DNA from 3 places in the Lysobacter sp. Root667 genome. Region 1 is predicted to be linked to each of the others. Evidence: riboswitches for the same ligand, from Rfam matches in the RefSeq annotation. Region 1 holds a riboswitch; each other region holds the start of a gene.

What was found. Region 1 has a riboswitch for cobalamin ahead of ASD78_RS05260 (ribonucleoside-diphosphate reductase subunit alpha). Riboswitches for the same ligand answer to the same signal wherever they lie in the genome.
Region 2: another riboswitch for cobalamin. It lies ahead of btuB (TonB-dependent vitamin B12 receptor); the one in region 1 lies ahead of ASD78_RS05260 (ribonucleoside-diphosphate reductase subunit alpha).
Region 3: another riboswitch for cobalamin. It lies ahead of btuB (TonB-dependent vitamin B12 receptor); the one in region 1 lies ahead of ASD78_RS05260 (ribonucleoside-diphosphate reductase subunit alpha).

Annotation. Positions count from the first base shown of each region.
Region 1 covers NZ_LMHF01000009.1:345,845-353,385, reverse strand. The annotation lists gene ASD78_RS05275 (phosphoglycerate kinase) at 1-143, opposite strand, end outside; gene ASD78_RS05270 (DUF3999 domain-containing protein) at 310-1,692, opposite strand; gene ASD78_RS05265 (DUF2339 domain-containing protein) at 1,689-4,445, opposite strand; cobalamin riboswitch at 4,573-4,863, shown strand; gene ASD78_RS05260 (ribonucleoside-diphosphate reductase subunit alpha) at 5,240-7,541, shown strand, end outside.
Region 2 covers NZ_LMHF01000015.1:158,308-165,848, reverse strand. The annotation lists gene ASD78_RS18425 (amidohydrolase family protein) at 1-519, opposite strand, end outside; gene ASD78_RS18420 (TonB-dependent receptor) at 723-3,107, opposite strand; cobalamin riboswitch at 3,411-3,642, shown strand; gene btuB (TonB-dependent vitamin B12 receptor) at 3,794-5,611, shown strand; gene ASD78_RS18410 (hypothetical protein) at 5,641-6,231, shown strand; gene ASD78_RS18405 (hypothetical protein) at 6,248-6,853, shown strand; gene cobO (cob(I)yrinic acid a,c-diamide adenosyltransferase) at 6,850-7,467, shown strand; gene ASD78_RS18395 (cobyrinate a,c-diamide synthase) at 7,472-7,541, shown strand, end outside.
Region 3 covers NZ_LMHF01000010.1:190,425-197,965, reverse strand. The annotation lists gene ASD78_RS08740 (LysR substrate-binding domain-containing protein) at 1-464, shown strand, start outside; gene ASD78_RS08735 (hypothetical protein) at 486-866, opposite strand; gene btuB (TonB-dependent vitamin B12 receptor) at 1,120-2,964, opposite strand; cobalamin riboswitch at 3,090-3,323, opposite strand; gene ASD78_RS08725 (TfoX/Sxy family protein) at 3,527-3,931, opposite strand; gene ASD78_RS08720 (GAF domain-containing protein) at 3,928-4,410, opposite strand; gene ASD78_RS08715 (hypothetical protein) at 4,476-4,766, shown strand; gene bioD (dethiobiotin synthase) at 4,763-5,437, shown strand; gene ASD78_RS08705 (efflux RND transporter periplasmic adaptor subunit) at 5,559-6,728, shown strand; gene ASD78_RS08700 (multidrug efflux RND transporter permease subunit) at 6,738-7,541, shown strand, end outside.

The DNA.
Region 1 (7,541 bases):
AGCGCCAGCTTCAGGGTCGGCAGCGCGGCCAGGATGCGTTGTTCGGAGGTGATGCGGCCGGCGTCGATCGGCACATTGAGATCTTCTCGAATCAACACGCGTTTACCGGCGAGATCGAGATCGGTCATGCGGACGATGGACACGGAGGCCTCCTGGGCGCGGACAAAGGGGGAAGGCGGCGGCGCGCGCGGGGCCGACTGCCGGAGCCGGACATTGTAAAGGCCGGCATTTGGGATTCGGGATTTGGGATTCGAAAATGCGAAAGGCCCGCGATGGCGGGCCTTGGTCGCTGCGACGAATCCCGACCGTCTACGCCGCCGGCGGCGCGCTGCCGCGCAGCAAGGCGACGGCGAATCCGGCGACCACCACGGCGCCGACCACCAGCACCGCCCACAGCAGCCAGGTGCGCCAGTTGCGCTCGGGTTCGTCCGGCACCAGCGCAGCGGCGCCGGCCAGGGCCTGCATCGGGCCCAGCGCGGCCTCGGCCGGGCGCCAGGTCGGGCCGCGCTCGGCCTGCAGCGCCAGCATCGTCTGCGGCAGCGGCAGGTCTTCGCGCGCCGTGCGCGCACTACCGGCGACCAGGGCGTAGGGCGGTGTGCCCTGGGCGATGAACACCATCATCTCGGGCTGGTAGCCCAGGCGCAGGCTCGGTTCGCCGGGCACCGCCGCGTCGGCGCTCAAGCGCCAATAGCGGTCGTCGCTGCGCACCGGCAGCGCCCGCGACGAGGAGCGGCCGTCGCTGCCGACGCGGTAGGCGGTCCACGGCGCCAGCCGGCGCTGCCAGGGCGCGTCGGTGCGGTCGCGGCTTTCCAGGTTCCAGCCGACCGCGTAATTGCCGGGCAGCGCGACGTCGATGCGCTGGATCGGAAAGCGGCCGTCGAGTTCGAATTCGAAACGCGCGCCCTTCTCGCCGGCGCGCTCGGCGGCGACCCGGCGGCCCTTGAGCTGGCGCCAGCGCAGCGGCGAGGGATCGGCGCTGGCGTCGAGTTCGGCGCTGACCGCGCGGATCGGCGCGACCGCGTCGGGGTTGGTCGGGCTCAGGCGCAGGTAGCGCGCGCGCAGGCCGTCGGGGTCGAACGCGATCCGGCGCTGCAGCAGGCGGCGGCCGCCCTGCTCCAGATCGACCAGACGTCCGCGCGCGACCACATCCCGCCAATGTTCGAGGTCGTCGCTGGCTTCGACGCGGTAGGTGGCGTCCAACGCGGTGCCCGGCGCCCAGTCCAGTTCCAGCGCGCGGATCGGCGCGCGCAAGGTGCTGGCGTCGATCAGCAAGGCGGTCTGCGGCCCGATCGACGCGCCGCGGCCGATGCCGCGCGCCTCGACCCGGCGCAGGCGGCCGTCGGCTTCGACTTCGCTGACCAACTGCCACTCCTGGGCGCCGCTGGCCGGACGCGCCGGCAAGGCGAACCAGGGCAGGCTGGCGCGGACCGCCGCGCGCGCTTCGCCCGGACCGGGCCGGTACAGCGCGGCCGGCACCGGATTGCCGGCGCCGTCGATCACGTCGACATCGCGCAGGCCGGAGCGGCGCGCATGTTGGTAGACGCTGTCGTCGAGCGCGACCCGGTACGCGCCCGCGCCTTCGCTGCCCAGTTGCAGCGGCCATTGCTGGGCGTAATCGTCGCGCGGCCCGGCGCTCGCCAACGCGGGCAAAAGTACGAGAGCGAACGCAGCGACAGTACGGGCCAGGCTCATGCCGGGATCTCCGGTTGGCGGTCTTCGGCGTCGGCGGCCCGGCTCGGCGGCGCCGGCGCGAGGTAACCGACCAGCGTGCACAGCAAGCCGTATGCGATGAACGAGGCGATGCCGAGCAGGTTGCCCAGGTGGGTGCGGTCGACCAACACCAGCTTGGCCAGCACCACCGCCATCAGCACCGCGCCGGCCAGCCACAAGGCGCGCTGGCCACGGCGCGAACCGATCACCCAGCCGAGCACGCCGAGCAGGCTCCAGACCACGGTCAGGCTGGTCTGAACCAGGCCGGTGCCGAACATCGCGCCATCCCAGGGCACGCCGCCCCAGTGATGGGTCGCGCGCAGGGTGACGACGGTGATCAGGGCGAAGCCGGCGGTCGCCAGCAGCGGCACCCGGCGTGCGCGCAGATCGTCCGGGCCCACCGGCGAGGCCAGCCAGAACGCGAACAGCGCCAGCACCGCGAGCTGGCTCAGATCGAGCGGATTGAGCAGCGGCAGCCACGGCAGCGGCGCGCTCGCGCCGGGCTGGCCGAGGGCGACGATCGCGCCCAGCACCAGCGCGAACAGGAACGTGCCCTGGACCGCGCCGCGCCATTGCCCGAAACGCTCGCTCAGCGGCGCCGCGATCGCGGCCGGACGCCATTGCAGCGCCGCCGCCATCGCCAGGAACGGCAGCGCCAGCGCAGCCCAGGTCCAACCGTCGCCGACCGTGTTGCGGCCGACGAACTCGTGCAGCGACAGGCTGGCCGCGAGCGGCCAGGCCCACAGCCAGGCCGCATGCGCGACACCGAGCTCGCCGCCGGCCCGATCGCGCAGGCAGCGCAAGGCGCGCGCACCGGCGATCGCGTAGACCAGCCAGGCCGCCAGGCCATAGCCGCCGAACGGGTGCAGATGCGCCGACTCCTGCGCGAACGCCAGCGGCAGCGCCGCGGCCAGACCGGCCGCGACCGTCCAGGCCAGCGCGCGCGCCGGCAGACGGCGATAGGTCTCGGCCGCGAGCCAGGCGCTGAGCGCGGCGAACGCGAGCACCGCGTCGGCGCGCACGTCCGACATCAGAAAGCGCTCGATCTCGCCCAGCGCGTTGCCGCACCACCAGCCCAGGCCCCACAGGTAATAGGCCAGGGCGAAGCCGCGCCGCTCGGCGCGGCGATAGCTCCAGGCGCTGGCGAAAGCGGCCAGCGCGATCAGCAAGGCGCCCATGAAACGCGCGTTGAGCAGCGCGGTCAGCGGCTCGGGACCGTCGCTGACGCCGATCGCGAAACCGCCCGCGGCGAACAGCTGCAGGGCGAAGCCGGCCAGCTGCGGCAGGATGCGTTGTTGACGCAACCCCAGCCAGACCAGCGCCGCGCCTTCGACCGCGAACACGCAGGCGGTGCTCTGCGCCGACAGCGCCAGCGGCACCGCCAACGTCGCGAAGCCGACCGCGAGCAGCGCATACGGCGTGGCCAGCGCGGCGAAGTGCTCGCGCCGCTGCAGCCACCACGCCAGCGCCGCGTACAGCGCGGCCAGGCCTAGCGCGCAGAATGCCAGCGGCATGCGCTCGCCTTCGAGCAGGCCGGCCTGCAGCATGAACGCGATCAGCGGCGTGCCGAACACCAGGCAGCCGTCGATCAGGTCGCGCTTGCCGGCCGGACGGCGCCAGGCGTACAGGATCGGAATCAGCAGATAGAAGCCGAAGAACAGCAGCAGGAACGGTTCGGTGGTCGCGTAGTCCTGCGCGCGGTAACTCAGTACGCCCCAAGCGGTGCCGATGCCGAAGGTGAAGACGAAACCGAGCAGGTTGAGCGCGCGCCACGGCCGCCACCAGGCGATCGCGAAGATCGCCGCGTTGAGCACCGCGTAATAGCCGAACAGGGCGACGTGGTTGCCCTGCCCGGTCGAGAGCCAGATCGGCGCCATGAAACCAGCGAGGATGCCGAGCAGGGCCAGCGCGATCGCGTTCTGCCGCACCGCCAGCACGCCGGCGCCGGCGACCAGCACGATGCTCAGCCCGAACGCCGGGCCCGCTTCGATCAGGCCGTACAGCTTGAAGGCCGCGAATACCACCAACAGCAGCACGCCGATCGCGCCGCCCTGCAGACTCAGGGCGAAACTGCGCTTGCGCTCGCGCTGGTACCAGCCGAACACCACTCCGCCCAGCGCGGCCAGGGCGATGCCGGCCAGGCGCAGTTCGATCGGAAAGCGCATCCAGCCCTGATCGGTCGCGTACTTGAGCAGGGCCGCGACGCCGGCGAACAGCACCAGCATGCCGACCTTGACCGGCACGTTGCCTTCGGTGAACCAGCGTTTGACCGCACGCACGAATACGGTGGCCGGATCCGGCGGCGGCGGACGACGCACCGCCGCAGGCGCGGCGCGCGCCGGTGCGGCGGCCTGCGGGCTCGGCGGCGGCGTGTCGAACACCGCGCGCGGTGGCGTCGACGGCAGGGGCGGCGGTGCGACCGGCGGCGGAACCGACGATTCGGGCACAGGCGTCCGTGGCGGCGCAATCGGCGTGGCATCGACGCGACTTTCGGGCACCACGGGTGTGGGCGCGCTGCGCATCAGCTCGTCCAGGGTCGGCTCGGCGGCCATCGCGGCCTCGCGCGCATCGACCGGGGCATCGGCCGCACGGGCGGCTCGCGAGCCGAGCTCGTCGACCCTCGCCTCCAACATCGCGACCCGGCCCTTGAGGCCGGAGATCATCACCAGCGCCGCGATCAGCAGCGCCGGTACCGCCAGCAGCACCAGCACCAGCAACGTCACCAGTCCTGCCATCGCGCCGCGCCCCCTGTCCTTGTCGCCCCGCACGTTAACACCAAGCGCGCCGCTGCGAGGGCGCCGGGATTTTATTTCGAATCTGCTGTCGCTCACCACATATCGTGTTGACGGATCGAAGTACCCCTAATATGTTGTGTCCGTCGGTGCCGATCGCGAGATCGGCTTAATAGGGAAGCCGGTGCGGACCCGTCCTTCTGGACGGCGACAAAGCCGGCGCTGCCCCGCAGCGGTATGGGAAACGAACGTGGTCATTGCACTGGGCGCCCGGCGCCTGGGAAGCGACCACCACTAGGAGGAGCCGAGGAGCGAGTAGAGAGGAGTGAGACGCGGGCCGAGGCCTGCCGACCACCGCTCTTAACTCGCCCCTCGCTCCAAGTCCCGAGCCCGAAGACCTGCCGACAGCCGCGCGTCGCACACCGCGCGGTACCGGCTCAGGAGTCTTCGGGGGAAGGCGGCCGGTGTCGTTCCGCCGCCTCGGTCTTCCGTCGCGGCCGCAGCCCGTCTCGGACTGCGCGACACCCTGTCGTCATCCTCGAACACTTCGCGCCCGCGGGGGCGCACGCCGCAACGCCGACTCCACCCGGTGTTGCGTCCTGCGTCCGCGCACGTCGGCCCTCGAGGGAGGCCGGCGACCCGTGCGCCCACGCATCGGAGCCCCCATGACCGCCACCACCGAAGCGCCCGCCGCAGCGAGCACCTCCTCTTCCGCCCCCTCCCCCACCGAAGCGCCCGCGCGCAAGACCGACGCCGCCCCCGGTTTCGCCCTAACCCCGCCGGCCGCCAACCTCACCATGAGCGTGACCAAGCGCAGCGGACGCCGCGAGCCGGTCGACCTCAACAAGATCGTGCGCGCGGTCACCCGCTGCGGCGAGGACCTCTACGCGGTCGATCCGATGCGCGTGGCCACCCGCACCATCTCCGGCCTCTACGACGGCGCGACCACGCGCGAGCTCGACGAGCTGTCGATCCGCACCGCCGCCCTGCTCACCGCCGAGGAACCCGAGTACGGCCGCCTCGCCGCGCGCCTGCTCAGCAACGTGATCGAAAAGGAAGTCGCCGGCATCGAGATCCATGCGTTCTCGCAGTCGGTCGTGCGCGGCCACGAACTGGGCCTGATCAACGACCGCCTGCTGAGCTTCGTGCAGGCCAACGCGCGCAAGCTCAACGACGCCATCGACCGCAGCCTGGACGCGCGCTTCGACTACTTCGGCCTGCGCACTCTGTACGACCGCTACCTGCTGCGCCACCCGACCGCGCGCACCGTGATCGAAACCCCGCAGCAGTTCTTCCTGCGCATCGCCTGCGCGCTCAGCGAAGACGTCGGCGACGCCCTGGCCCTGTACCGGCGCATGGCCCAGCTCGACTACATCCCGTCCTCGCCGACCCTGTTCAACGCCGGCACCACCCACGAGCAACTGTCGAGCTGCTTCCTGCTCGACTCGCCCGAGGATTCGCTGGAGTCGATCTACAAGCGCTACATGGACGTGGCCAAGCTCAGCAAGTTCAGCGGCGGCATCGGCCTGAGCTACACCCGCATCCGTTCGCGCGGCTCGCTGATCCGTTCCACCAACGGCCTGTCCAACGGCATCGTGCCGTGGCTGAAGACGCTCGACGCCTCGGTGGCCGCGGTCAACCAGGGCGGCAAGCGCAAGGGCGCGGCCTGCGTCTACCTGGAGCCGTGGCATGCCGACGTCGAGGAGTTCCTGGAACTGCGCGACAACACCGGCGACGAAGCGCGCCGCACCCACAACCTCAATCTCGCCAACTGGATTCCCGACGAATTCATGCGCCGGGTCGAGGCCGACGCCGACTGGTCGCTGTTCGATCCGGCCAAGGTGCCGCAGCTGACCGACCTGTGGGGCGAAGCTTTCGAGCAAGCCTATGCCGCGGCCGAAGCCGCCGGCCTGGCGGTCAAGAAGGTCAAGGCGCGCGACATCTACGGCCGCATGATGCGGACCCTGGCGCAGACCGGCAACGGCTGGATGAACTTCAAGGACAAGTCCAACCGAGCCTCCAACCAGACCCTGCGCGACGGCAACGTCATCCACTTGTCCAACCTGTGCACCGAAATCCTCGAGGTCACCTCGCAGGACGAGACCGCGGTGTGCAACCTGGGCTCGATCAACCTCTCCCACCACGTCGAGATGTACGAAGACGGCAAGGGCGCTTTCGATTTCGACAAGCTCGCCGAAACCGTGCGCCTGGCCGTGCGCCAGCTCGACCGCGTGATCGACCTGAACTTCTACCCGATCGAGACCGCGCGCCGCGCCAATCTGAAGTGGCGCCCGGTCGGCCTGGGCTCGATGGGCCTGCAGGACGTGTTCTTCAAGCTGCGCCTAGCGTTCGATTCCGAGGCCGCGCGCAAGCTGTCGCAGGACATCGCCGAGGCGATCTACTTCCACGCCCTGTCGGCCTCGAACGAACTCGCGCTGGAACACGGCCGCCATCCCGGCTTCGACGACACCCGCGCCAGCATCGGCGAGCTGCAGTTCGAAGCCTGGGGCGTGACCCCGTCGCAGCCCGAGCGCTGGGACGCGCTGCGCCAGCGCATCGCCGAACACGGCCTGCGCAACTCGCTGCTGATCGCGATCGCGCCGACCGCGACCATCGCCTCGATCGCCGGCTGCTACGAATGCATCGAGCCGCAGGTGTCCAACCTGTTCAAGCGCGAAACGCTGTCCGGCGACTTCCTGGTGGTCAACAAGTACCTGGTCGAGGAGCTCAAGAAGCTCGGCCTGTGGACGGCGGAGATGCGCGACCGGATCAAGATGGCCGAAGGCTCGATCCAGTCCGTGCACGAAGTGCCCGAGTCGCTGCGCCAGGTCTACCGCACCGCCTGGGAACTGCCGATGCGTTCGCTGATCGACATGGCCGCCGAGCGCGGCGCCTACATCGACCAGAGCCAGTCGCTGAACCTGTTCATCGAAAGCCCGAACATCGGCCAGCTCAGCTCGATGTACATGTACGCCTGGAAGAGGGGCCTGAAGACCACCTACTACCTGCGCTCGCGCCCGGCCACCAAGATCGCCAAGAGCACGGTCAGCGCGCCGGTGGCGGCACCGCCGAAGCCGGAATACACCCCGGACGAAGCGA
Region 2 (7,541 bases), on a different contig from region 1:
CAGTTTGACCGGGCCGTTCTTGCCGATCACCTCGTGCTCGCCCAGGGTTTCGAGGCGCGCCTCGCCCGCGGGCAGGATCGCGAGCTTGCGATCGGGCGCCTGCAGCAGCGCGCGAGCGAGGGCGCCGCTGACTTCCGGCGGGGCCTGCAGCGGCAGGAAGAACGCGGGCGCGGCCAGGGTCTTTTCGCCTTGTTCGCTGGGGTTCTTCCAGCTCGCGCGGCCGCCGCTGACCTGGTAGCGCTCTTCGAAGGGGTTGAGCAGGTAGTCGTTGCCGCTGCCCGAGTAGTCGGCCAGGGTGCCGTCGGGATTGAGGCGCCAGCGGGTCTTGCTGCGGTCGCCGCGACCGCGGTCGCTGAAGTGGTATTCCACCTGGATCGAGCCGTCGGTGGCGGTCTCGACGATCTGCTTGCCGGCGACGTTGCCCTGCATCAGCACCACTTGTTCGCGGCGTGCGGCGAGGGCATCGCCGATGGCGGTGGACAGTACCAGCGACAACAGCAACGGACCGGCGAAGCGCATGGCGCCCTCCTTGGGCATGGCCGCCGCGGGGCGCGGCGTCGGTCTTCCTTATAACGAATCCACACCGCGACGCATGTGCCGCGCGCGACGGAGATCGAAGCCCGGGGCCGGCGGCGATGCGTCGCGTCGGCGGTGCGCCAAAAGCGACGGCCCGGAAGTCCGGGCCGTCGGCGAGCGCATGCGGCCGCGATCCGCGGCTCAGATCACCACTTGTAGCCGACCTTCAGGTAGGCGAAGGCGCCGTTGAAGCCGAACGGCGAGGCGGTGTTGTAGGGCAGGTAGTTGCGCGTGCCCAACACCAGCTTGGACTCGTCGGGGTACTCGTCGAGCACGTTGTCGCCGCCGACGGTGAAGTCCCAGCTGTCCAGGTGGTAGGTCGCGGCCAGGTCCAGCGTCCACTTCGCGCCGAAGGTCTGGTCCAGCAACGGATTGGTGGCGTGCAGTTCGGTGAATTCGCCGTAGCGGGTGGCGGTGGCGTTGAAGCTCCAGTTGCCGGTGTCCCAATCGCCGGCCAGGAAGAACTTGTCCTTGGGCGCGCCCTTGGTGATGCGGCCGATCTCGGTGCGGCCGATGCGTACCGCGGCCGGATCGATCGCGGCCAGGCGCGCCGGGTTGGGCGCGATCTTCTCGATCTCGGTCTTGGAGTAGTTGTAGCCCAGGGTCAGGTTGAACTTGCCCGATGCCAGATCCAAGGCCTGGGTCGCGACGATGTCCACGCCCTGGGTCTTGGTGTCGACCGCGTTGGTGAAGTAGCGGCCGCCGCCGATGCCCGGATAGCCATTGGCCTGCAGGTAGTTGCGCACCGCGGTGCTGGTCAGGTTTTCCGACAGCAGGATGCGGTCGTCGACCTTGATGTGGTACGCATCGATGGTGATGTACAGGCCGTCGCTGGGCTGCAGCACCAGGCCCAGGCTGTAGTTGGTGGACTCTTCGGCCTTCAGCGACTCCGAACCCAGCGCGACCGCGGCGGGGTTGTCGACGCGGAAGGTGCCGATCTCGTACGGGACGCCGCTGATGAAGTTGGTCGCGATCGACTGGAAGAACTGCTGCTGCAGGGACGGCGCGCGGAAGCCGGTCGAGGCGGTGGCGCGCAGGGCGACCTTGTCGGTGAAGGCGTAGCGCGCCGACAGCTTGCCCGAGGTGGTGTCGCCGAAGTCGCTGTAGCTCTCGAAGCGCGCGGCGATGCCGGCGGAGAACTTGTCGGTCAGGTCGGCCTCGACGTCGGCGTACAGCGAATAGCTGTGGCGGTCGAAATCGCCGGCGTCGCTGGCGCGGAAGCCGGAGAACACCTGCGCGCCCGGGATGATCTGGCCGTTCGAGGCCGGCACGCCGCCGTTGGCGTAGGACAGCGGCTCGCCGGCGAGCTGGGAGAATTCCTCGCCGCGCCACTCCGCGCCCCAGGCGAAGGTCACAGGGTACTGCCAGCCGAAGTCCACCGGGCGGGCGAAGTCCAGGTTCAGCACGTGCTGGGTGACTTCGAGCGCGCCGGCGTAGAACTCCGTCGGCGAAGTCGGGCCGAGGCTGCGGTTGAGGGTGTGCTCGATGTCGAAGCTGAGCTCGTTGTGGCCGTAGTTGTAGCTGAAGTCGATCTGGGTGCCGCCGGCGGTTTCGCCGCGCAGGCCGACCACCGCGGCGCGGTCCTTGCTGACGTTGTGGATCTGCGGCAGGAAGCCGTTGGGGTAGATCGAGGGGATGTTGCGCGGGTCGCCGGCGAAGCGGAAATAGCCGTTGGAGAGCACGTCGCGCTTGCTGTAACTGCCGAAGGAATAGAAGGTCAGATAGTCGGTGGGGCTGTACTCGCCGTTGTACGAGACCGCGCCGCTGTCGATGTCGGGATCGCCGTAGCGCTGTTCGACCACGCCCTGGAACGGGCGCGCGCGGTTGGTCTGGTCCTGATGGCCGCCCTGCGCGGCCAGGTGCAGCTTGCCGTTCTCGCCGAGCTTGAAGCCGGCGTCGCCGGACAGCTGGTACTGCTCGCCGTCGCCGGCGCTGTACTGGCCGTAGCGCGCGGCGATGCTGCCGCCGTGGTCGCTGCCCTTGAGCACCACGTTGACCACGCCGGCGATCGCGTCGGAACCGTACTGCGCCGAGGCGCCGTCGCGCAGCACTTCCACGCGCTCGATCGAGGCGATCGGGATCGCGTTGAGGTCGACAGGCGAGGAGCCGCGGCCCTGGCTGCCGTTGAGGTTGATCAGCGCGGTGGTGTGGCGGCGCTTGCCGTTGACCAGCACCAGCACCTGGTCCGGCGCCAGGCCGCGCAGCTGCGCGGGGCGCACGGCGTCGGTGCCGTCGGTGATCGCCGGGCGCGGGAAATTCAGCGAGGGCAGGGCGCGCGCCAGCGCGGTCGCGAGTTCGACCGTGCCGGTGGCCTCCAGCGCCTCGGGGGTGATGATGTCGATCGGCGCGCTGGACTCGGCGACGGTGCGATCGCTGACCCGGGTGCCGGTGACGATCACCTGGTCCAGGGTGTGGGCCTCGGAGGCGGGTTCGCCCGGAGCGGGTGCTTGCTGGGCGTAGCCAGGAGCGGCGAGGGCGGCGAGCAGGGCGAGTGCGAGCGGACGACGGACGGCGCGGAAAGCAACGGACATGGTGCGCGGCTCCTTGCGGCGGAGGGATTGGTAGCGATGTCATTTTGGTTTAACACGGTTCTAACAACCCGGTCAAACCGATATCCGCATGAAGCGATAGCCAATTGGTATAGGGTTCGGGCGGTTTGTGACGGCGGTTGCCAAATCGAAGGTCGGGGCCGCGTCGGCGTCCGGATCGGGCGCTGGTTCGGATCCGGATCGGCCCGCAAACGAGTGGGGCGCAGCGGTGCCTGCAGCCTGGAACTCCGCGGTCGCCCCCCGCTCATGCCGTTTCGTCATGCCGGCCGGCCGCGGCCGGGCTGTTAACATGCGCGGGCTTGAGGTGATTGCCGGCCCCGCCGGCGATTGAAACGGGAATCCGGTGCGCCAGTCCTTCCAACGAAGCGACGGCTATTCCGGAGCTGCCCCCGCAACGGTAAGCAAGACGAACGATCCGCAACGAAGCCACTGTGCGCATGCATGGGAAGGCGCGGATCGGAGGGCTGGAGGCCCTCGCTTGCGAGCCCGGAGACCGGCCTGAGGCTGACCCGACACGCGGTGGGCGCTGTCATGGGGCCGCCTTGCGTCCGCGCTTCGTCGCCTCGTCGTTCCCTCCTGCGTGTCTCCGATCCATCGATTCCGCGCGGGTAGGCGCGGACCAGGAGCATGCTTTGAATTTCCGTCATTCCGTCCTTCGCCGCACTGCGCTGGCGACGGCGCTGCTATCCGCCGTCGCCCCGGCCGTGGCCGCCGATGCCGCCACCGACCTCGACCAGGTCGTCGTCACCGCCACCCGCACCGCGCAGACCCAGGACGCGACCCTGGCCTCGGTCACCGTGATCGACCGCGAGGACATCGAACGCCTGCAACCGGCCGACCTGCCGGACCTGCTGCGCGGCACGCCCGGCCTGTCGATAGCCAACAACGGCGGTCCCGGCAAGTCGACCTCGCTGTTCCTGCGCGGCACCGAATCCGACCACGTGCTGGTCCTGATCGACGGCATCAAGATCGGCTCGGCGACCAGCGGCGGCGCCTCGCTGCAGGACATTCCGGTCGAGCAGATCGAACGCATCGAGATCGTGCGCGGCCCGTTCTCCAGCCTGTACGGCTCCGAAGCGCTGGGCGGCGTGATCCAGATCTTCACCCGACGTCCGCAGGGCGCGTTCGCGCCGCACGCCAGCGCCTCGATCGGCAGCTGGCGGACGCGCCGCGGCAGCCTGGGCGTGGGCGGCAAGGGCGAGAACGGCTGGTATTCGATCAACGCCGCCAGCGAAGACACCGACGGCATCAACGCCTGCCGCGGCAAGCCCTCGCCGGGCGGCGCCGGCTGCTTCACCAACTCGCCCGATCGCGACGGCTACCGCAACCTGTCGCTGACCGCCCAAGGCGGTTACCGCTTCAGCGAGGCCTGGGACGCCGAAGCGCGTCTGTTCCGCGCCGAGGGCCGCAACGAGTACGACGGCAGCAGCAACAATCAATCCGACACCGTGCAGCAGGTCGCCGGCGCGCGCCTGCGCTACGCGCCGTCCGAGCGCGCGACGCTGGGCCTGAGCCTGGGCCGCAGCGCCGACCTCAGCGACAACTACAGGAACGGCGTCTACTCCAGCACCTTCAACACCCGCCGCAAGCTCGGCTCGCTGCAGGGCGACTTCGGCCTCGGCGGCGGCCTGCTCAGCCTGGGCTACGACTGGCAGCAGGACGAAGTCGAAAGCAGCACCGTCTACGCCCACGACCGCCGCATCAACCGCGGCCTGTTCGGCCAGTACCAGTACGGCTTCGGCGTGCATTCGCTGCAGGCCAGCCTGCGCCGCGACGACGACAGCCAGTTCGGCGGCCAGACCATCGGCAGCGCGCTGTGGGGCTGGAACTTCAGCGAACAGCTGCGCCTGACCGCGAGCTACGGCACCGCGTTCAAGGCGCCGACCTTCAACGAGCTGTACTTCCCCGGCTTCGGCAACGCCGATCTCAAGCCCGAGGAATCGCGCAGCTTCGAGCTCGGCCTGCGCGGCGAGCATGCCTGGGGCGGCTGGTCGCTCAACGGCTACCAGACCCGGGTCGACGACCTGATCGCGTTCGACGCTTCGATCGGCTTGCCGGGCAATATCGATCGCGCCCGCATCCGCGGCGTCGAGGCTAGCGTCGACACCACGCTCGCCGGTTGGGACCTGCGCGCCAGCGCGACCTGGCTGGATCCGCGCAACGACAGCCGGAGCAGCAGTCGCGACAAGATCCTGCCGCGGCGGGCGCGCGAAAGCGCCCGTTTCGATGCCGACCGCCGCTACGGCCGCTTCAGTTTCGGCGGCAGCGTCTATGTCGCCGGCAGCCGTTACGACGACCTGGCCAATACCCGCCGCCTGGACAGCTACGCCACCACCGACCTGCGCATGGGCTTCCGCTTCGACGAGTCCTGGAGCCTGCAGTTGGCGGCCAACAATGCGTTCAACCAGCGCTACGAAACCGCGTCCTACTACAACCAGCCGGGCCGCAACTACCTGCTGACCCTGCGCTACCGCCCGGCGAACTGATCGCCACCTCCACGCCACCGAGGCCGCCGATGAACGTTCCTGCCCGACCCGTCTACTACAGTCTGTTCACCGCGCTCGCCGCATCGATGGTCGCGACCCGCTTCCATCATTTCGGCGACGCCTTGCATCTGCCCGATGCATCGATGGCGGTGTTCTTCCTCGGCGGCCTGTGGTTGCGCCGGCACCTGGGCTTCGCCGCCTTCCTGGTCCTGGCCGTGGCGATCGACTGGATCGCGATCCAGGCCCAGGGCAAGAGCTTCTTCGAGCACTACTGCGTGACCCCGGCCTACGCCTGCCTGCTGCTGGCGTACGCGGCGCTGTGGTACGGCGGCCGCTGGTACGCCGAACGACTGCGGGCCACGCCGCGCGCGCTGTCGGGCGCGTTCGGCGTCGGCCTGGCCGCGGCCTCGCTGTCGTTTCTGATCTCCAACGGCGCCTTCTACTGGCTCGGCGGTCGCTACGAAGACCCCAATGTGGGCCAGTACCTGTCGCGGTTGTGGCAATGGGGTCCGCTGTTCGTGCGCACCACCCTGAGCTACATCGCCGTAGGCCTGGTCGCCTACGCATTGATCGCGCGCGCCGCCGGCGCGCGCACCTCGCCGCGCGTCGCCGAAGTCTGATCGAGGGAGCCTGCCGATGACCGCCAGCACCACCCATTCCCTGCCGCTGGTTTCGCCGCGCGCCCAGATCGTCGTCGGCGTCGCGCTCGCGGCGCTGATGATCGCCACCCGCGGCCAGCATTTCGCCAGCATCGACCGGTTGCCCAGCGCATCCTGGGCGGTCTTCTTCATCGCCGGCGCGATGCTGCGGCCGATGTGGATGCTGCCGCTGCTGTTCGTACTGGCATCGCTGCTGGACATCGTCAGCCTGGCCTCGGGCACGATCGGCGACTGGTGCCTGTCGCCCGCGTACTGGGCCTTGGCACCGGCGTACGCGACGCTGTGGTTGGCCGGCAATTTCTACGCCCGCATCCATCTCGATCGCTGGTCGACGCTGCCGCGCCTGGCGCTGGTGCTGGCGCTGGCCGCGTTCGTGGCTTATGCGTGCTCAGGCGGCGGCTTCTATTTCTTCTCCGGCCGCTATCCGGAACCGACCCTGGCCGGATTCGCCGGCCGCATCGCTCGGTACTATCCACGTAGTCTCGGCACTCTGGCCGGCTACATCGGCGCCGCGTTCGCTCTGTGGGCGGGCCTGCGCGCACTGGGCGCGGTCCGCGCCACCCAACACGGAGCCCGCGCATGAACGATCCGACTCTCAGCCAGGAAGACCGCCATCGCGAGCGCATGCAGCGCAAGAAAGAGCTGGTCGACCGCAAGATCGCCCGCGCCACCATCGAGCGCGGCGTGCTGGTGGTCAACACCGGCAACGGCAAGGGCAAAAGCTCGTCCGGCTTCGGCATGCTCGCGCGCTCGCTGGGCCATGGCTTCCGCTGCGGCGTGGTGCAATTCATCAAGGGCAGCTTCTCGACCGGCGAGGAAGCTTTCTTCCGCCGTTTCGAAGGCGAGCAACTCGACTACCACGTGATGGGCGAGGGTTTCACCTGGGAAACCCAGGACAAGGCCCGCGACATCGCCGCCGCGCAGGCGGCCTGGGCCAAGGCCGCGGCGATGCTGGCCGACGAGCGCTACGACTTCGTGCTGCTGGACGAGCTCAACATCGCCCTCGCGCACCGCTACGTCGAACTCGACGCGGTGCTGGCGGCGGTCGCCGCGCGTCCGCCGCTGCAGCACGTGGTGATCACCGGCCGCGGCGCGCCAGACCGCCTGATCGACGCCGCCGACACCGTGACCGAGATGCGCGTGGTCAAACATGCGTTCCAGGCCGGCATCAAGGCCCAGAAAGGCGTCGAGCTGTAAACGCATGAGCGCCAGCCATTCCAGCGACGATCTGCGTCACTGCCCGGCGCTGCTGGTGTCCGCGCCGGCATCCG
Region 3 (7,541 bases), on a different contig from region 1:
TCGAACTATTGCCCGCGATCTTCATGCCGCTGTGCGCGCCGGCGTTGAAGGAAGCCGCGGCCGGCATCGCCGATCCGCAACGCGCGCCGGCGGTGCCGCGACTGGGGCGGCCGGACTGGTGGGCGCTGTGGTACCGCGCCCAGGGCCACGGTGCGGTCGTGCCCTCGGGCGGCTTCGGCAGCAATTTCTCCGCCGAGCACCTCGACATCGCCGCGGCGGTGGCCGGGCACGGCGTCGCGATCGGTTCGCCGATCGTGTTCTTCAGCGAGATCGCGGCCGGTCGCCTGGTGCCCGCGCACGATTTCGTCGCCGGCGACGGCCGCGCGTTCTGGCTGACCTATCCGGTCGCGCGCCAGCACAGCGGCAAGATCGCCAAGTTCCGCGCCTGGTTGGGCGAAGAAGCCGCGCGCGATCGCGAAGCGGCACAGGCCTATATCCGCAGGGCGGTGGTGGCCGGGCCTTGACGCTGTCGGTGCGGTGGTCCGTCAGCCTGCGAAGGAAAACCGCACGAGCGCCATGCACAGCGCGAACAGGTAGGCGTACGAGAAGCGGTCGATGCGCAACTGCATCTGCCCGCGCTTAGCTCGCCACGCGCCGAGCCAGGCCAACGCCGCGCCGGCCAGCAGCGGCGTCAGGATCAGGTTGGCGATGCGCCAGTGTTCCTCGCGCATCAGATGATCGGGGAACACCAGCAGGCTCAGCCAGCCCACAAACGCGCCCAGCAAGGCATAGCCCAGCGCCGCGAGCCACGGGTCAGGACGCTTGCGCAAGGGCTTGGCCATCGAATGCAGGCCGATTTCGATCAGAACCTCGCCGACGATCTGCAGGATCAGCTCGACGATCAGTTCGAACAGGAATTCAAGCACGGCCGACTCCCGGGCAGGATGCGAAGCTCAGGAGAGTCGCGATGGCGGCGAGATAGACGATGACCCGGGCCGATCCGATCTTGCTCATGCGGGCTCTGCGTAAGAAGTTAGTGGATGCTCGCGACCACGGTAATGCCTGTCAATCCAGCGGCCGCGTCATGGACCGCGAGCGCGACGGAGCCGCCGTGTCGCATCGTCGGGCGAAGAAAAGCCCGGCGCGGGGCCGGGCTTTCGGATGCTGCCAGGCGCCGTCTCAGTTAGCCGGCGTATAGCGCAAGGTCAGGAACCACTCGCGGCCGGGCTGGTTGTAGAACGAGACGGTTTCGTAGTCGCGATCGAACACATTGGCCACGCGCGCCTGCAGCGACCACGACGGGGTGAACGCGTATTCGGCGCGCAGGTCGAGGGTGCCGTAGCCGGCGACGAGGCGGGTGTTGGCGACGTCGTCGTAGCGGGCGCCCGAGGCGACCGCGGTCACGCCGAAACGGAAGTCGCCGAAGGCGCGGTCGATGTCGACGCGCGCGCTGCGCTTGGCCCGGCGCGGCAGGTCGTTGCCGGCGAAGAAGCCGACCCGGTTTTCGCTGTCGAGGAAGCTGGCGCTGGCGGCGATGGTCCAGTCGGCGACGGTGGTGTCGACGCCGATCTCGGCGCCGCGCAGGCGTGCGCGCTCGATGTTGTTGGGCAGGAAGATCGAGGCGTCGTAGGCGATCAGGTCGTCGACCTGGGTGCTGAAGCCGTCGATGCGCGCGTTGAAGCGTTCGCCACGGTAGGCCAGGCCGAGTTCCCAGGTCTTGGACTCTTCCGGGCGCAGCGCCGCGTTGCCGAAGAACGGGTAGTAGAGTTCGTTGAAGGTCGGGGCCTTGAACGCGGTGCCGTAGCCCGCGGTCAGGCGCCAGTTTTCGGCGAAGCCCAGGCCCCAGGCGATGCTGCCGGTGGTGTGGCCGCCGAACTGCTCGTTGTCGTCGCGGCGCAGGCTGGCTTCGAGCGACTGGGCGCCGAAGCGGCCCTGGTACTGGACGAAGCCGGCGTGGTTGTCGCGCTCGCTCTCGTCGTAGGCGGTATCGCTGTCGACGCGGTCGCGCAGCCAGTCGAAGCCCACGCTGACCAGCTGGCCTTCGCCGACGCCGAAATCGCCTTGCAGGGCGACGCTGTCGCGGTCGGTGGAGAAGAAACCGTTGGGCGTGCTGCCGAGGAAGTTGTCCGACGAATCGCGGTTGCGGCCGGCGCTGAACTGCAGGCGCACGGCTTCGGACGGACGCCAGGTGGCCTTGCCCCCGATCACCTGCTGCACGACTTCGGAGTAGTTGACGAAGCTGCCGTCGTACTCGTTCTCGCCTTCGGCGCGCAGGGCATGGCCTTCGAAGCTGAGCGCGTCGGTGGCGTCGAAGCCGCCGCGCAGCGACAGCGAGCGGTTGCGGTAGCCGTCGCGGTCGGGCTCTTCGGTAAAGCAGCCGGCGAACAGGGTGCTGGAGCCGTTGCAGGCGTTGATGCCGTCGGTGCGCTGGTAGGCGGCGTCGGCGCCGAACCAGCCGCGGCCGATGCGGCCGCCGACGCCGGCGCTGGCTTCGCGGTCGCCGTGGCTGCCGACGGTGACGCTGGCGCGCGGTGCGACCGCGCCGCGATCGCGGCGGGTGAAGATCTGGATCACGCCGCCGATGGCGTCGGCGCCGTACAGGCTGGAGCGCGGGCCGCGCACGATCTCGACGCGGTCGATCAGCGCCACCGGCAGATCCTGGAACGAGGCCAGGCCGGAGGTCGGCGAGCCGATGCGGATGCCATCGACCAGGACCAGCACGTGATCGGTCTCGCTGCCGCGCAGCGACAGCGTGGTCAGCTTGCCCAGGCCGCCCTGGTTGCCGATGGAGATGCCGGCGCGGCCGCGCAGCAGGTCGGGCAGCGAGCGCGCCTGGCTGCGGGCGATGTCGTCGCGGGTAATCACTTCGACCGGCGACAGCGCGTCGTTGGCGCTGATCGCGGTGCGGGTCGCGGTGACGACGACATCGTCGAGGTCGGTGGCCTCGTCGTGGGTCTGCGCCTGGGCGAGAGCGGGCAGGGCGAGAGCCATGGCGATGGCCAGGGACAGGTTCGGAACACGCATGAGCACTACTCCAGAGGCGCGGCGTTCGTGCCGCGCCGTCGATCAGGGGAGTCGCGAGGAGAGAGAGGCCGCGAATGCGGGCGCTGGACGCGCCGACGGTCGCCGCCGCGACGCCCTCCGCATCGCAACCAGTCGCGCGTCGTGGCCGGTCTCCGGACTCGCGAGCCGGGGCCGTGGCCCCGCCTGCGGCGCCTTCCCGTGCCTATGCACAGTGGCGGTTGCCGCGGTCGACTCGCTTACCGTTGCGGGGGCAGTGCCGGGCTGGCCCGGTCGCGCTCAAGGAGCGCTGGGGCGTCACCGGCTTCCCGTTTCAGCCCGTGCGGCGGATGCCGTGGGTCACCTCGAAGCGCGCGCAGTCTACGCGATTGGGGGCGGTGGGGCCAAAAGGGCTGGGGTTTGGGGGGGCGGCGGTGCTGTCAGCCCCTCTCCCGCTTGCGGGAGAGGGGTTGGGGTGAGGGCAGCGCGAGTGCGGTGTTCAAACCCGCAGCGTGCCCTCATCCGCCCTTCGGGCACCTTCTCCCGCGAGCGGGAGAAGGGTTCGGCGCGGGGCGGCGCGAGTGCGTTACTCGCGCTCTTCGGCCTCGTCCCGCCCTTCGGCCGCGGGCTCGTCGTCGTAGCCGTCGTCGTACGAGGGCGGCATCGCCACCGTGTCTTCGGTCAGCACCGTGGTCCGCACCGGGCCGGCGGCCGGGCGGTTGCGCGGCGCGGGCAGCAGCGCGGTGGCGGCTTCGGCGGCGGCGATCAGTTCGTTGCGGCGCGTGTCCGGGACTTCCTGCCAGTGGCAGTTCAGCAGCGCGCCTTCGATCGCGTACAGCAGGTTCAGGGTCGGCTTGAAGCCGGCGCGCTTGACGCGCATGAAGGCTTCGACGGTGCCGACCGCGGCGATGTCCTCGTAGGAGCGCAGGCCGACCTGGCGCAGCCAGGCCGCGCTCTTGGGACCGATGTTGCGTAGCTTGGCCGCGGTCATCGCAGCGACTCCACGAAGGCTTGCGCGATCGCTTCCAGGCCGCGCTGGTCGTCGGCGTCGAAGCGGTCGAGCTTGGGGCTGTCCAGGTCGAACACGCCGATCAACCGGCCGTCCAGGGACAGCGGCACCACCAGCTCGGAGTTGGACGCCGAATCGCAGGCGATATGGCCCGGGAAGCGGTGCACGTCGGCGATGCGCTGGGTCTGGCCGCTGGAGGCCGCGGCGCCGCACACGCCCTTGTCGAGCGGGATGCGGATGCAGGCCGGCAGGCCCTGGAACGGGCCGACCACCAGCTCGCGGCCGTCGTAGAAGTAGAACCCGACCCAGTTGAGGTCCGGCAAGGCGTGGTAGACCAGCGCCGACAGGTTGGCGGCGTTGGCGACGCGGTCGCTTTCGCCCTCGATCAGGGCGCGCGCCTGGGCCAGGAGCAGCTCGTATTGTTCCGGCTTGCTGCCGGACAGGGGGTTGGCGGCGAACATATCGCGAGTGTAGCAGCGGCACGCCGGGGTATTACCATGGCCGGACTCCGCCCCTGGGAACGCCGATGACCGAGCCCGCCCAGACCCCGCCCGCTTTCCGCGCCCGCGGCCGTCAGGCGACGCGGCCGGAAAGCTTCGGCGCTGCCGCATTCGCGTTCTCGCTGACGAAGCGGGCGAGCCTGTTCGACGCTCTGCCCGATACCGTGGCCGAATTGCGCGAAACCCTGCGGCGGAGGGCGACCTTCGTATTCTGCTTCGTGTATCCCCTGCGCATGGTTTCCAGTGCGATGGCGATGTTCACCGGCAGGGTCAAGAGAGACTTGTGCATCGCACCGTCCATGGCAGTTCCGGCTTGAGCGCGCGCAGTTACTTCATCACCGGCACCGACACCGGCATCGGCAAATCGCATGCCAGCGCGACCTTGCTGCATGCGCTGCGCGCCCAGGGGTTGCGCGCGGTCGGCATGAAGCCGGTCGCCAGCGGCTGCGAGGTCAGCGCCGAGGGCCTGCGCAATGAAGACGCGCTGCTGCTGCAGGCGGCCAGTTCGCCGACGCCGGCCTATGCCGACGTCAATCCCTATGCGCTGCATGCGCCGTTGGCGCCGGAACTGGCTGCCGCGCAGGACGGTGTCGAGATCGCGCTGCCGATCTTGCTGGCCGCGCACGCGCGCCTGGCGGCGCAAGCCGATGTGGTGGTGGTCGAGGGCGTGGGCGGCTGGGCCGCGCCGCTGTCGGCGAGCTTGGACCAGGCCGACCTGGCGCGCGAATTGGGCGCGGCGGTGGTGCTGGTGGTCGGAATGCGGCTAGGCTGCATCAATCACGCGCGCCTGACGGCGCGCGCGATCGCAGCCGACGGCCTGCAGTTGATCGGTTGGATCGGCAACGAGATAGACCCGCACATGGATCGGCGCGACGACAATTTCCGCTTATTGCAGCAGCGCCTGGATGCGCCGTGCTGGGGCCGGCTCCCCTACACATTCCAGCCCGAACCAAGGCACTTTTCGCACCTTCTCAACGTGTCGAAATAGCGCTTATCCCGTGACTTATGGGGGGTGGGGGCGAATATCAGAATGTTAGACTTTCGAGTATAGGAATTAGAACAATCACCGAGCGGGCACGCTCTAGAACGATGGAATCGGAGTCCTACCCATGATCATGAACCCGCGCTCCGTGGCTCTGGCCGCTGCGTTGGCACTCGCTCTCTCCGCCTGTGGCGGCGGCAACGAACAAGCCGGCGGCGCGCCGCCTCCGCCGGAGCTGGGCGTGATCAAGGTGCAGCCGGCGAGCGTGCCGCTGCAGAAGGACCTGGTCGGCCGCCTGGCGTCCTACCGCAGCGCCGACGTGCGCGCCCGCGTGCCGGGCGTGCTGCAGCGTCGCGTGTACGAGGAAGGCCGCGACGTGCGCGAAGGCCAGGTGCTGTTCGAAATCGATCCTGCGCAGATGCGGGCCGAAGTCGGCCAGGCCCAGGCCTCGCTGGCCTCGGCCCAGGCCAACTACGCCAACGCCAAGGCCGCCGCCGATCGCGCGCGCCGCCTGGCGCCGGAGAAGTTCATCTCGCGCTCCGACCTCGACAACGCGCTCGCCGCCGAACGCAGCGGCTCGGCCGCGGTGAAGCAGGCCGAGGCCGCGCTGGCCAATGCGCGCATCAACCTGGGTTACGCGACGGTGCGCTCGCCGATCAACGGCCGCGCCGGCAAGCAGCAGGTCACCGAGGGCGCGCTGGTCGGGCAGGGCACGGCCACGCTGTTGACCACGGTCGACCAGATCGACCAGCTGTACGTGAACTTCTCGCTCGGCGTCTCCGAGCTGGAACAGATTCGCCGTGCCCTGGGCGGCCAGAGCCAGAGCGAGACCCAAGTGCAGGTGATCCTGCCCGACGGCACCGTCTACCAGCGCCCGGGCACCTTGGACTTCTCCGGCGACGTGGTCGATCCGGCCACCGGTGCGATCGCACTGCGCGCACGCGTTCCGAATCCGGACAAGACCCTGCTGCCCGGCACCTACGTGACCCTGAAGGCGACCCTGGGCAACCAGGCCAACGCCTACCTGGTGCCGCAGGCCGCGTTGCAGCGCGACGCCGCCGGTTCCTACGTGCTGGTGGTCGGCGGCGACGGCAAGGTCGCCCGCAAGGGCGTGACCGCCGACCGCAGCCAGGCCGGCAACTGGGTGATCAGCAACGGTCTGGCCGCGGGCGATCAGGTGGTGGTCTCCGGCATCCAGCGCGCGGTGCCCGGCGAGGCGGCCAAGGCCACGCCGTGGCAGCCCGACGCCGCCAAGGGCAAGCCCGCCGCCGGCCCGGCGCCGGCGGCAAAGGACTGAGCGACCGCCATGTCCAGATTCTTCATCAATCACCCGGTCTTCGCCTGGGTCATCGCGATCCTGATCACGCTCGGCGGCGTGCTCGCGATCTTCAGCCTCGGCGTCGAGTCGTACCCGAACATCGCCCCGCCGCAGGTGGGCATTTCGGCCAGCTACCCCGGCGCCAGCGCCGAAACCGCCGAAGGCGCGGTCACCCAGGTGATCGAGCAGCAGCTGACCGGTATCGACAACCTCGACTACTTCAGCTCTTCGTCCAGCGCCTCGGGCGGCTCCTCGATCACCCTGACATTCGCGCCGGGCACCGATCCGGACATCGCCCAGGTGCAGGTGCAGAACAAGGTCGCCCTGGCGACGCCGCGACTGCCGGAAGAAGTGACCCGGCAGGGCGTGGTGGTGGCCAAGTCGAACTCGAACTTCCTGATGGTGATCGCGCTGCGTTCGGAGAATCCGGGCGTGGACACCAACGCGCTCAGCGACATGATCGGTTCGCGCGTGCTCGACCAGATCGCGCGCGTGCCCGGCGTCGGCAGCACCCAGCAGTTCGGCAGCGAATACGCCATGAACATCTGGCTCAACCCCGAACAGCTGCAGGGTTACGGCCTCTCGGCCACCCAGGTGCTGAACGCGGTGCGCGGCCAGAACGTGCAGTTCGCCGCCGGTTCGATCGGCGCCGAGCCCTCGCCGCAGGATCAGGCCTACACCGCCACAGTGTCGGCCGAGGGCCGCTTCAGCACGCCGGAGGAGTTCGGCAACATCATCCTGCGCGCCAACGCCGACGGCACCACGGTGCGCCTGAAGGACGTGGCCCGGATC